Linked DNA regions of Candidatus Thiodictyon syntrophicum. The protein of the gene in region 2 interacts with the protein of the main gene of each other region in a pairwise test. Links are inferred from orthologs where the notes say so. Each region holds a gene or a part of one and is shown on either strand. Other genes may lie near its edges.

Region 1 (3,882 bases), 3.2 Mb from region 2 along the record:
GGAGCGGCTGTTGCGGGGCGGCGGGCGCACGCAACGCCTCAGTCTGGCCGTGTTGTTCATCGACCTGGACCGCTTCAAGGCCGTCAACGACACCCTGGGACACGAGGCCGGGGACGCCCTGTTGATCGCGGTCGCCGCCCGGCTGCGCGCCGAACTGCGCGCGGAGGACGGGCTGGTGCGCCTGGGGGGCGACGAGTTCGTCGTGCTGGTCACCGAGGGGCGGCGCGCCGCGGACCTGGCCGCCCGGCTCATCAGCGCCCTGGGCCGGCCCTTCATGCTGGGGGACCAGGAGGTCCAGACCGGCGCCAGCATCGGCATCGCCCACACCGGCCCCGACTACCGCAGCGCCGACGAGGTCCTGCGCGATGCGGATATCGCCATGTACCAGGCCAAGGACCAGGGCAAGGGGCGCTTCCAGGTCTTCGACCACGGCATGCGCGAGCGCATCGTCAACCGCCTGGAGATGGAAAAGGCCCTGGGGCACGCCCTGAGCACCGATCAACTGACCCTGGTCTATCAGCCGATCGTCTCCATGGAAGGCTATCGGCTGGAGGGGTTCGAGGCCCTGGCGCGCTGGGTCCACCCCCGCTTGGGCCCGGTCCCCCCGGACCAGTTCGTCACCATGGCGGAGGAGAGCAACCTCATCATCCCCCTGGGTCGCTGGGCCTTCAGTAAGGTCTGTCGACGGCTGCGCGCCTGGCAGTCACTGATCGCGCCGGGCGCACCACTGCGCATCGCGGTGAACTTCTCGCCCCGCCAACTCTTCGACGAGGACCTGATCGACGCCATCCCGCGCATCCTGGACGATCACGGGGTGAGCGGCGAGCGCCTGGTCATCGAGGTCACCGAGACCGCCATCCTGGATGAGACCCAGGCCGCCGCCCGGGTCCTGGAGCGCCTGCGCGCACTGGGGATCCGGGTGCACCTGGACGACTTCGGCACCGGCTACTCCTCCCTGAGCCACCTGGCGGGACTGCCCATCGACGCGATCAAGATCGACCGCTCCTTCGTCAGCGAGATCGAGACCAGCGAGCGCAAGCGGGTTATGCTGCACGGGATCATCCTGCTTGCCCATCAGCTCGGCATCGCGACCATCGCCGAGGGGGTGGAGACCGCGGGCCAGGCCGGCATCCTGCTGGCCGAGGGCTGCGACTATTGCCAGGGCTACCTCGTGTCCTACCCGCTCACCGCCGCGGACGCCGCCGGGCTCTTGAGCGCCCGGGGCGAGGCGGGGGGCACCCTCACCGGGTTGGGCATGGTGCCCGCGGTCGGGGGCTGAGGAACGAACGGCAAGGTTGCGGGGTTGGCGCCGCGGCGTTACCGCGACAGTCGCGCAGCGGCGCTGTGGGAGCGACTTGCGCCGCGACGGGCCGCGCGGGGAACGCGATTTCTCTTGGTTATGTCGGCAACCGCCGTCGGCTAAAGCCTCGACCTCCGGTTGCGGACGGACCGCTACCGGCCGCAACGATGATCGAGGCCGAGCGGGACCGTCCCGGCGGCTGGTGCGCGCCGACCGGTCGCCCGACCCGCGAGGGGATTTACCGGGACGCCTTAAACCGGGAGAATCCGACCCTCAGGTTCCCGGGGCGGGGGGTGCAATGGCAGCCCCGGCCGGGTCGAGTCCGTCCCCAGCCTTCAGCCCGAGACCTCACCGTGGCCCCACTGACCGTCTTCGAGCACCCCTTGAACGAACGCGTCCGGACCTTCCTGCGTCTGGAACACCTGTTCGAGAAGGTGGACTACTTCATGCCCCAGTACGACCCCTGGGCAACCCGGGTGGCGGTGGAGGCGCTGATCGACATCACCGCCGTCACCGCGCGCTCGGATCTCAGGACCGAGATCGCCAAGGAACTGGACCGCAACCTCGCCGCCGTGGAGCGGATCGCGAGTCAGCCGGGGGTGGACCCCAACGCCCTGGAGCGGGTCTTGAAGGACCTGGAGGGGGCGCTCGCGGGCATCGTCTCGCTCACCAGCCCGATCGGCCAGACCGCACGGGAGGATGAGTTCCTCAAGGGCGTGGCCCAGCGCAGCACCATCCCCGGCGGCGCCTGCTCCTTCGACCTGCCCCAGTATCACCACTGGCTGGTCCAGTCCCCGGAGCGGCGCCAGTCGCGCCTGGACCACTGGTTGCAGGACCTGCGGCCGGCGGACGCGGCCATCCGGCTCATGCTGTCGCTCGCGCGCAGCAGCGCCACGCCGCGCCAGGTGACGGCCGTCGGGGGCTTTTTCCAAGAGGCGCTGGACCTTCAGGCGCCGGCCCAGATGGTGCGCGTGGCCCTGCCGGGGGGCAGCAGCCGCTACCCCGAGATCAGCGGGCACAAGAACCGTTTCAGCATCCGCTTCATGACCATCGAGCCGCGCCTGCGACCGACCCCGACCCCGGACGATGTCGAGTTCCGTCTCACCTGCTGCGTCTTTTGAGAGACTCTATGCCAGCCCCCACGCCCGCCCCTACGCCCACCCAGGTCCCCTGCCCCCATTGCGGACGCCCCGTCGAGTGGTCGGCCGCGTCGCCGTTTCGGCCCTTTTGCTGCAAGCGCTGCAAGCTGATCGACCTGGGCGATTGGTTGGCCGAAAACCACCGCATTCCGGACGCCGGCGAGCCCTTGGAGGAGGATCAGCCGCCCGCGGATCAGGTCTGGCCGACGCATTGAACCGCGGTCGCCGTGCGGGCGTAATCGGTCCGCATAGCGGACCCTACGGGGCGGCCCCGTAGGGTCCGCTGTGCGGACCAATGCCGTGCGGACCAGCCGGCTTTCCAGAAAACACCAACCCATCGCGCACCTTTAAGGAACTGCCCATGACCGACCTGCCCCTGCTGGTGAAGGCCTTGATCCTCGGCATCGTCGAGGGACTCACCGAGTTTCTCCCGATCTCCTCCACCGGTCACATGATCATCGTCGGCGACCTGCTCGACTACACCAATGAGCAGAGCAAGGTGTTCGAGATCGTGATCCAGTTCGCCGCCATCCTCGCGGTTTGCTGGCTCTATCGCGAACGCATCCTGCAGGTGGCCGCGGGCATGTGGCGACCGGGCCCGCAGCAGCGTTTCGCACTCAACATCCTGGTCGCCTTCATGCCGGCGGCGGTGCTCGGATTCCTGCTCCACGGGGTCATCAAGGAGTATCTCTTCAACCCGCTCAGCGTCGCCGCCGCACTGATCGTCGGCGGCCTGGTGATCCTCTGGGTGGAGCGCCGCAACCTCCCGGAAGGCTGCGCCTCAGTGGATGACATCACCTGGCAGACGGCCCTGAAGGTGGGCTTTGCACAGGCGGTGGCGATGTTCCCCGGGGTCTCGCGCGCCGGCGCCACCATCATCGGCGGGATGCTCTTCGGCCTGTCGCGCAAGACCGCGACCGAGTTGTCGTTCTTTCTCGCCATCCCCACTATGACCGCCGCCACGGTGCTCGACATCTATAAGGCGCGCGACATTCTTTCATTCGACGACGCCCCCGTCTTCGCCGTCGGCTTCGTCTCCTCATTCATCTTCGCCATGCTCGCCATCAAGGGCCTGCTGCGCTATATCTCCCACCACAACTTCAATGCCTTCGCCTGGTACCGCATCGTCTTCGGCCTGATCGTGCTCGGCACCGCCTATACCGGGCTGGTCGACTGGCACGCCTGATGCCGTGACAGGCCGGCGTCGTGCAGTGACCACGCACACGCCGCTCAACTTGTCGGCACCGCGCCCCGGGGCATACTGCCGACGATGGCGCGGCGCCTGCCCTCGCCCCATCGCCTGCCGGGTTGACGGGGGCGCCGGGGGCGGTTTCACATCGCCCATGAGCGCGGTCCCACCGGTCCGCGATAGGGTCCGCTGTGCGGACCGACGGCCTCGCAGTTATGGGTGATGACCAGCATCGACGTCCAACTGCGCAATGT
Region 2 (3,874 bases):
GATCGCCGGCAACCATATCAGCAGCCGTCCTTCCAACGGCAGTACCCCCATCAAGGAGCGCGAGGTCAATCAGGCCGACGTGGACCGGGTACTCGACAACGCCCGGGCGGTTGCGATCCCGGCGGACCAGCAAATGCTCCACCTGGTCCCCCAGGAATTCATCATCGACGGCCAGGAGGGTATCCGCCAGCCGATCGGGATGTGCGGGGTACGGCTGGAGGCGCGGGTGCTCATCGTCACGGGCGCGGTGAGCGCGGCCCAGAACATCCGCAAGTGCATCGGCCGCTGTGGGCTGGAGGTGGACTACCTGATGCCCGCGCCGCTGAGCGCCTCTTATTCGGTCTTGGGCGAGGACGAGCAGGAGCTGGGCGTCTGCCTGGTCGACATCGGCGGCGGTACCACCGATATCGCGGTCTTCGCCGACGGGGCCATCCGCCACACGGCGGTGATCCCGATCGCCGGCGATCAGGTCACCAACGACATCGCCTTGGCCCTGCGCACCCCTACTCAGCACGCCGAACAGATCAAGATTCAGCACGCCTGCGCCCTGACGCAGCTCGCCGGCGGCGCCGACAACATCGAGGTCCCCAGCATCGGGGATCGCCCGCTGCGCCGACTGTCGCGCCAGACGCTGGCCGAGGTGGTGGGGCCGCGCTATGAGGAACTGCTCGATCTGGTGCGTAAGGACCTGGATCGCAGCGGATTCAAAGAGCTGGTGGCCGGGGGCGTCGTGCTCACCGGCGGTAGCGCGAAGATGCAGGGCTTGATCGAACTGGCGGAGGAGGTGTTCCACATGCCGGTGCGCCTGGGCGTTCCCCGGTATGTCATCGGCATGGACGAGGTCATGCGCGATCCGGTCTACGCCACCGGCGTCGGGCTCTTGATCTACGCCGGTCAGAACCGTTTTGCCAAGCGTCCTGAACTCACTGCCGGGCGGGGACTCAAGGGCCTCGTGTCACGGACGCGCAGTTGGTTCCAGGGCAACTTCTAGCGAGGCAGAATTCGCGATCCCCTCGGGGATCGATGGGGCCGCAGCCTGCGGCCCCGCGGCATGGGATCGCAGGGTCCGTGCCGTGTCGGGGGGCGGTCCCACCATGGGGCCGTGCGGGGTTTCAGGTTTTCAATCCATAAACAGGTCGGGGGAGAGAGTGCAATGTTTGAAATGATGGATACCCATAGCCAGTCCGCCGTCATCAAGGTGATCGGGGTCGGCGGCGGCGGCGGCAACGCGGTCAATCACATGGTCGACTCCACCATTGAGGGGGTGGACTTCATCTGCGCCAACACCGATGCCCAGGCGCTCAAAGGGTCGCGGGTCAAGACCATCCTGCAACTGGGCTCCGGGATTACCAAGGGCCTGGGTGCGGGTGCCAACCCGGAGGTGGGCAAGCAGGCGGCGCTGGAGGATCGCGAGCGCATCGCCGAGGCCTTGGCCGGGGCGGACATGGTGTTCATCACCGCCGGGATGGGCGGCGGTACCGGCACCGGTGCCGCCCCGGTGGTCGCGGAGGTGGCCAAGGAGTTGGGAATCCTCACGGTCGCGGTGGTGACCAAGCCCTTCCCGTTCGAGGGCAGCAAGCGGCGACGCATCGCCGATGACGGCATTGCCGAGTTGGCCAAGCATGTGGACTCGTTGATCACGATCCCGAACGAGAAGCTGCTGGCGGTGCTCGGCAAGGACATGACCCTGCTCGGGGCCTTCAAGTCGGCGAACGATATTTTGTTGAATGCCACCCGCGGCATCGCCGAGCTGATTACCCGTCCGGGTCTGATCAACGTCGACTTCGCCGACGTGAAGACCGTGATGTCGGAGATGGGGGTCGCCATGATGGGTACCGGGGCCGCCGTCGGCCTCGACCGGGCGCGGGAAGCGGCGGAGGCCGCCATTCGCTGCCCCCTGTTGGAGGATATCGATCTCGCCGGGGCCAAGGGTATCCTGGTCAACATCACCGCGGGCAGCAGCCTGACCATGGGCGAGTTCGACGAGGTCGGCAACACGGTCCGGGATTTCGCCGACGATGACGCCACCGTGGTGCTGGGGACCGTCATCGACCCGGACTTGGAGGATGAACTGCGGGTCACGGTCGTGGCTACCGGCCTGGGGGCGCGCCGAATCTCCCTGACGATGCGTCCGAACCCGGAGGAGCCGCTGATGCGACTGGTCCCGGCGGACGGCGAGTCCGGCCCCGACTATGGGGAGATCGGGCGTCGCCCCGCCATCTACCGCAAGGCGGCAACCGCCGGCGGGAACACCGCCGAGGCGGTGGACAACGATCTCGACTATCTGGACATCCCCGCCTTCCTGCGCCGTCAGGCCGATTGATCGCGGGCGCCATCCGCGGGACCAGGGAGGGTCCCGGCGCCGGACGCGGTGGTTGGCCGCCAGGGGACGGCGCGGCGTGATTCCTAAATAGAGATTATTGGTCCGCAAGGACGCGACCAACAGCGCGGCGCTAGGGAAATCCCTTTAGATATATACTAAGTAAAAACAATACGATATAGATTTCTTGCGCATAGGACTTGATAAAGTTTCGGGAAAACCCTAAGCTTCTACCAAAGCCCGGAATCGTTCGGGCGTCACGCGGCTTTTGCCTTGGTGTCGATGGTCGGCGCCGCGGCTGACCGCTGCGGTCTGGGACTAGGGAGCCCGAATGATGGTCAAGCAACGTACACTAAAGAACGTGATCCGCGCCACCGGCGTCGGCCTTCATACCGGCGACAAGGTGTACCTCACGCTGCGCCCGGCGGCCCCCGACACCGGCATCATCTTCCGGCGGGTGGACCTGGAGCAACCGGTCGAGATTCGCGCCTGCCCGCACAACGTGGGCGATACGCGGCTCTCCACCACCCTGGTCAACGGCGAGGTGCGGGTGTCCACGGTGGAACACCTGCTGTCGGCCTTCGCCGGTCTTGGGATCGACAACGCCTATGTGGACGTGAGCGCCCCGGAGGTGCCGATCATGGACGGCAGCGCCGGACCCTTCGTCTTCCTGATCCAGTCCGCCGGGGTCGAAGAGCAGAACCGCCCCAAACGCTTCATCCGTATCAAGCGCCCGGTCGAGGTGCGCGACGGCGACAAGTACGCCCGGTTCGAGCCCTACGACGGTTTCAGCGTGGAGTTCTCCATCGATTTCGACCACCCGGCCTTTCACGACCGGGCCAAGCGGGCCAGCATGGACTTCTCCACCTCCTCCTTCGTTAAAGAGGTCAGTCGCGCCCGCACCTTCGGCTTCCTGCGCGAGATCGAAGCCCTGCGGCAACAGGGCTTGGCCTTGGGCGGCAGCCTTGACAACGCCGTGGTGGTGGACGAATTCCGGGTGCTGAACGAGGAAGGCCTGCGCTATGAGGACGAGTTCGTCAAGCACAAGATCCTGGATGCGATCGGCGACCTCTACCTCCTGGGCCATACCCTGATCGGTGCCTTCAAGGGCCACAAGTCGGGGCATTCGCTCAACAACCAGCTGTTACGCGCCCTGGTCGCAGACCAGACGGCCTGGGAGGAGGCGGTGTTCGAGGACGCCACGCACGCGCCGATCAGTTACGCCCAGCCGCTCGCGCTTGCCTGATCGCACGCAGCGCCTAGTCGAGTGGCGCGCCGGGGCGCGCCCCCTGGTGTCGGGCCGCCAGGCGTCGGAAGACGTCGGCAAGCCCGGCATCGGCCATGTGCGCGGCCGCTGCCATCAGATGCTCGACCACGGCGGGGGTCAGTCTGGTCAGGTGTTGCGCCGTCTGACGCCGCGCGACGCGCTCGCGCGGGCGGGCCCGCACCTTGACCGCGGTAATCCCGGCTCCCGGGAGCCCCCGGGCCAGTTCCGGGGCCTGATAGCGCAGCCGCGTCGCCCAAGCCGCCGCGTCGACCGTCAACGTCAGAGTT
Region 3 (3,996 bases), 940 kb from region 2 along the record:
CAGGGCCGCCGACCGCTCGGGTTCCGGGCCGGCACCGGTAGCCGCCGGCAGCGGCAGCGCCGGGCCCGCGGCGGCGGCGCCTTGGGTGGCCGGCGCGCTCGTCTGGTCCAGCGGCGGGGGGGTGTTGGCCGGTGTCGTCAGGGCGAGGCCGGAGGCGTCCCCGGGAGTCAACGACGACAGTAATTCGGCCCGGTTCTGCCACCAGAGTGCGAGCATGGTGACTACCGCGGCCAGCAAGGCGAGGCTGATCAGTCGTACCAGGATGTGACTGCTGCCGATCTCCTGCCGGGGCAGGGGACTGACCCGCAAGCCGACCGGCTCCGGGTCGGGATGGGCCGTGCGAAAGGCGGCAATCAGCGGCTCCGCGTCCAGGCCCAGCAGGCGTGCGTAGTTACGCAGGTAGCCGGTGACGAACACCGGCCCCGGTAGGTCCTGATAGCGGTCCTGTTCCAAGGCCTCGACCGTTGCGACCCGTAGATGGAGTTGGGCGGCGATGCGTTCGATCTCGATCCCGCGGGACTGGCGCTGCACGCGCAGGCGGCGCCCGGGGTTTTCGGAAAACTCGACGACATTTTGATCGTCCGAACTGACGGCTTGAATTGGATTCATCGCGAAGGGCTCATTGGAGGTCCCGAAGATGGGGCGCTAGCGGCTGCGCTCTCGGACGGAAACTGGTCGCGCAAGACCTGTTCGTAGGTCTCGGCGCCTTTGACATTGCCCAGCTTGCGCTCGGTCTTGATCGCCAACTGCAAGGCCTGGTAGGTGTCGGCGTTGGCGGTGAACACGCCCCTGAGGTAGTCGTCCAGGTAACGACGCAGGTAGGCCCTGGCCGCCTTGGCATCGTTGCGGTTCAACTCGATGGCGGCCAGCATGTACAAGGCCGGGCCGTACCTGGGGTTGGCGGTCAGGGCGCGCTGGTAGAAGGTCTCGGCCGCCGCGGCGTCACCGGCACTCATGGCGCAATTGCCGGCGTTGGTCAGCGAAAACCAGGGCGTCTTGTAAAGCGGGTTGGCGAGCGCCTTTGCGTACTGGGCCTGCGCCTCGGGATAGCGCCGCAGGGTGCAGAAAAAGCTGCCATAGGCGTCCAGCAATTCGGGGCTGCGGGGGGTGAGTTCCAGGGCGCGCTTGAAGTTTTCTTCGGCGAGCGGGGTTTCACCGATCTTCTGATAGATCAGTGCCAGCATGTAATAGCCGCCGGAGTTGCGCTGGTCCGCGGCGATCGCCTTTTCCGCGTTTTTCAGCGCCGCTTCCGTCTGCCCCAGGCGGGAGTACTCCGCGGCGATCGCGATATAGAGGTCCGCCGGGCTGTTCTCGGTCGCGTTGGGTACGTCGATCGAGCTTGGCGTACCGCGGGCCTGGTGCCGGCTGCAGGACGCACTCGCCAGGCACAGGGCACAGAGGGCGAGGACCCGCACCAGGGCGGTCACCGGTATGGCCGTGTGGTTCATCGGGCGTGGCACCGCGGCGGTTCGCCGCCGGGGGGCGGGAGGGTGGGCAGACCGACCGTAACCGGGCGTTCGCCGCGGCGGGTGCGATCCTCCACCCGGCCGACCAGTTGCCCGCAGGCGGCGGCGATCTCGTCACCGCGCGTCTTGCGGGTGAAAACCAGCAGGCCGGAGCCCATCAGGCGTTGGCGAAAGGCCTCCAACTGCGCCGGGGGGGTGGTCTTGAAGCCGCTGTCGGGAAACGGGTTGAAGGGAATCAGGTTGAGCTTGGACGGGGTGCCCTCCAATAGTCGGATCAGCTGTTTGGCGTGCTGGAGACTGTCGTTGATGCCGTCGAGCATCACATATTCCCAGGTGATCTTGCGCCGTTGATCCCCGGCGAGATAGGCGCGGCAGGCCGGCAGCAGTTCCTCCAGCGGGTACTTGCGATTGATCGGCACCAATTGGTCGCGCAGGGCGTTGTTGGGCGCATGCAGCGATACGGCCAGGGCGACGTCGCTGACCTCCCGCAACCGATAGATATTGGGCACGATGCCGGAGGTGCTCAGGGTGACCCGGAACTTGGAGAGATTGTAGGCCAGGTCGTCCTGCATGACCGCCATGGCCTTGACCACCGCCTCGAAGTTCGCGAGCGGCTCGCCCATGCCCATCATCACCACGTTCGATGGCGCCACACCCAGTTGTCGTGTCGCATGCCAGACTTGGCCGACGATCTCGCCCACCCGCAGGTTGCGATTGAATCCCTGGCGGGCCGTGGCGCAGAAGGCGCAGTCCAGCGCGCACCCGACCTGGGAGGAGACGCAGAGGGTACTGCGCCCCTCCTCGGGGATGTACACCGTCTCGATGCGCTGCCCGTCATCCAGCTCCATCACCCACTTCAGGGTGCCGTCCGCGGACGGCCGGGAGTGGATGATGCGGGGCAGGCGCAGCAGCGCGTGGTCCGCCAGTGCGGCGCGCAGGCGTTTGGGCACGTCGGTCATCGCGTCATAGTCGATGACCCCATGCTTGTGGATCCACTTGAACAGATTACGCCCGTGGAAGGTCTTGAAGCCAAGCGCGGCCACCAGGGCCTCACAATCGGTGAGGTCCAGGTCCAGCAGGTTCGGCCCCGGGGCCTGGGCTTCTTGCGGATTATCCATCGCGGGTGCGCGGTCCGGTCCGGGTCGGGGTCAGCGGGTGCGCGGGCAGAGGCCTTCCGGGAAAAAGAATGCAATTTCCACCGCCGCCGTGTCCGGGGCGTCGGAGCCGTGCACTGCGTTCTCGGTAAAGGAGTCGGCGAAGTCCGCCCGGATGGTGCCCGGGGCGGCGTTGGCCGGGTTGGTGGCGCCCATGATGTCGCGGTTCTTCGCGACCGCGTCCTCACCCTCCAGGGCCTGGACCATGACCGGCCCGGAGGTCATGAAGTCCACCAGTTCCGCGAAGAACGGCCGGCCCTGATGCACGGCATAGAAGGCCGCGGCCTGCTCCTTGCTCAGGTGCACCATGCGCGCCGCGACGATGCGCAGTCCGGCCGCCTCGAAACGGCTCAGGATGGCGCCGATGGCGTCTTTGGCGACGGCGTTGGGCTTAATGATAGAGAGGGTGCGTTCGACTGGCATGGGGGCTCCGGATCAGGTGTTTGAGGGCGCGCCCGCGGCGATAATGGGGCAAGGTCCCGGGGTCGTCCCCGGCGCGGCGCAGTGGCCGCCGCCGGTGCGGGCCGGCGCAAAGCAAGTCGCGCAGTCTACCGGCAAGGGGGATGACCGGCAATGCCGGGTGTCTGCCGACGCGCCCGCGCCGGGCGTCCCGGGCGCGCGGCAGTGCCCGGCCGCGCGCCCGGTCGGGGGGCGCAAGTCCATCCGGCCCACGAGAAATTTAACCCGCAGTAGAGGTGAGTCATGGCCTATTTCGACGTCTTCAACGGGGACGCGGACGGTATCTGTGCGTTGCGGCAACTGCGGCTCGCGCACCCGCGCGAGGCCACCCTGGTAACCGGGGTCAAGCGCGACATTGCCCTTTTGGAGCGGGTCGAGGCCGGCCCCGGGGACCGGGTCACGGTGCTCGACATCGCGCTGGACAGCAACCGTGCGGCACTGACCCGGATATTGGCCGGGGGCGCCCGGGTGCGCTACTTCGACCACCATTTCCCCGGTGAGATCCCCACCCACCCCGGGCTTGATTGTCACATCGAAACCAGTCCGGACAAGGGTACGAGCCTGTTGGTCGATGAATTCGTCGGCGGGCGTTTTCGCGCCTGGGCGGTGGTGGGCACCTACGGCGACAATTTCGATGCCGCGGCGCACCGTGCGGCGGCCCCGCTCGGGCTTGCCGCGGCCGAGCTTGCGCTCCTGCGGGAACTGGGCATCTGCATCAATTACAATGGGTACGGCGCCGCCGTGGCCGATCTGCATTGCGCCCCGGATGAGCTGTATCGCCGCCTGTGTCGCTACGCGGACCCGTTGGCGTTCATCCGCGAGGACCCGACCTTCCAGCGCTTGAGCAGCGGCTACGCGGATGATCTGGCCCGCGCGCGGGGCACCGCGCCGACACTCATGCAGGCGCGCTACCGGCT

The links.
Region 1: the proteins of ftsZ (region 2) and zapD interact in binary tests that used the Escherichia coli proteins (3 or more experiments, as listed by UniProt). The link is inferred for Candidatus Thiodictyon syntrophicum from one-to-one orthologs.
Region 3: the proteins of ftsZ (region 2) and rlmN interact in binary tests that used the Escherichia coli proteins (3 or more experiments, as listed by UniProt). The link is inferred for Candidatus Thiodictyon syntrophicum from one-to-one orthologs.

Annotation. Positions count from the first base shown.
Region 1 is NZ_CP020370.1:4,013,861-4,017,742, forward strand. What follows is about bases 691-3,537. They hold zapD (cell division protein ZapD), read left to right. Parts: upstream 691-1,653; coding sequence 1,654-2,421; downstream 2,422-3,537. Other genes in these bases: THSYN_RS16855 (bifunctional diguanylate cyclase/phosphodiesterase), read left to right, coding at 691-1,279; yacG (DNA gyrase inhibitor YacG), read left to right, coding at 2,430-2,654; THSYN_RS16870 (undecaprenyl-diphosphate phosphatase), read left to right, coding at 2,801-3,537. In the rest of the region: more of THSYN_RS16855, read left to right, coding at 1-690; more of THSYN_RS16870, read left to right, coding at 3,538-3,625. UniProt on the Escherichia coli protein: Cell division factor that enhances FtsZ-ring assembly. Directly interacts with FtsZ and promotes bundling of FtsZ protofilaments, with a reduction in FtsZ GTPase activity.
Region 2 is NZ_CP020370.1:823,324-827,197, forward strand. Bases 400-3,238 are described here. They hold ftsZ (cell division protein FtsZ), read left to right. Parts: upstream 400-1,153; coding sequence 1,154-2,323; downstream 2,324-3,238. Other genes in these bases: ftsA (cell division protein FtsA), read left to right, coding at 400-991; lpxC (UDP-3-O-acyl-N-acetylglucosamine deacetylase), read left to right, coding at 2,655-3,238. In the rest of the region: more of ftsA, read left to right, coding at 1-399; more of lpxC, read left to right, coding at 3,239-3,566; THSYN_RS03595 (DciA family protein), read right to left, coding at 3,580-3,874. UniProt on the Escherichia coli protein: Essential cell division protein that forms a contractile ring structure (Z ring) at the future cell division site. The regulation of the ring assembly controls the timing and the location of cell division.
Region 3 is NZ_CP020370.1:1,762,790-1,766,785, forward strand. The notes cover bases 515-3,475. They hold rlmN (dual-specificity RNA methyltransferase RlmN), read right to left. Parts: upstream 2,585-3,475; coding sequence 1,445-2,584; downstream 515-1,444. Other genes in these bases: THSYN_RS07630 (RodZ domain-containing protein), read right to left, coding at 515-609; pilW (type IV pilus biogenesis/stability protein PilW), read right to left, coding at 606-1,448; ndk (nucleoside-diphosphate kinase), read right to left, coding at 2,615-3,043; THSYN_RS07650 (acetyltransferase), read left to right, coding at 3,323-3,475. In the rest of the region: more of THSYN_RS07630, read right to left, coding at 1-514; more of THSYN_RS07650, read left to right, coding at 3,476-3,996.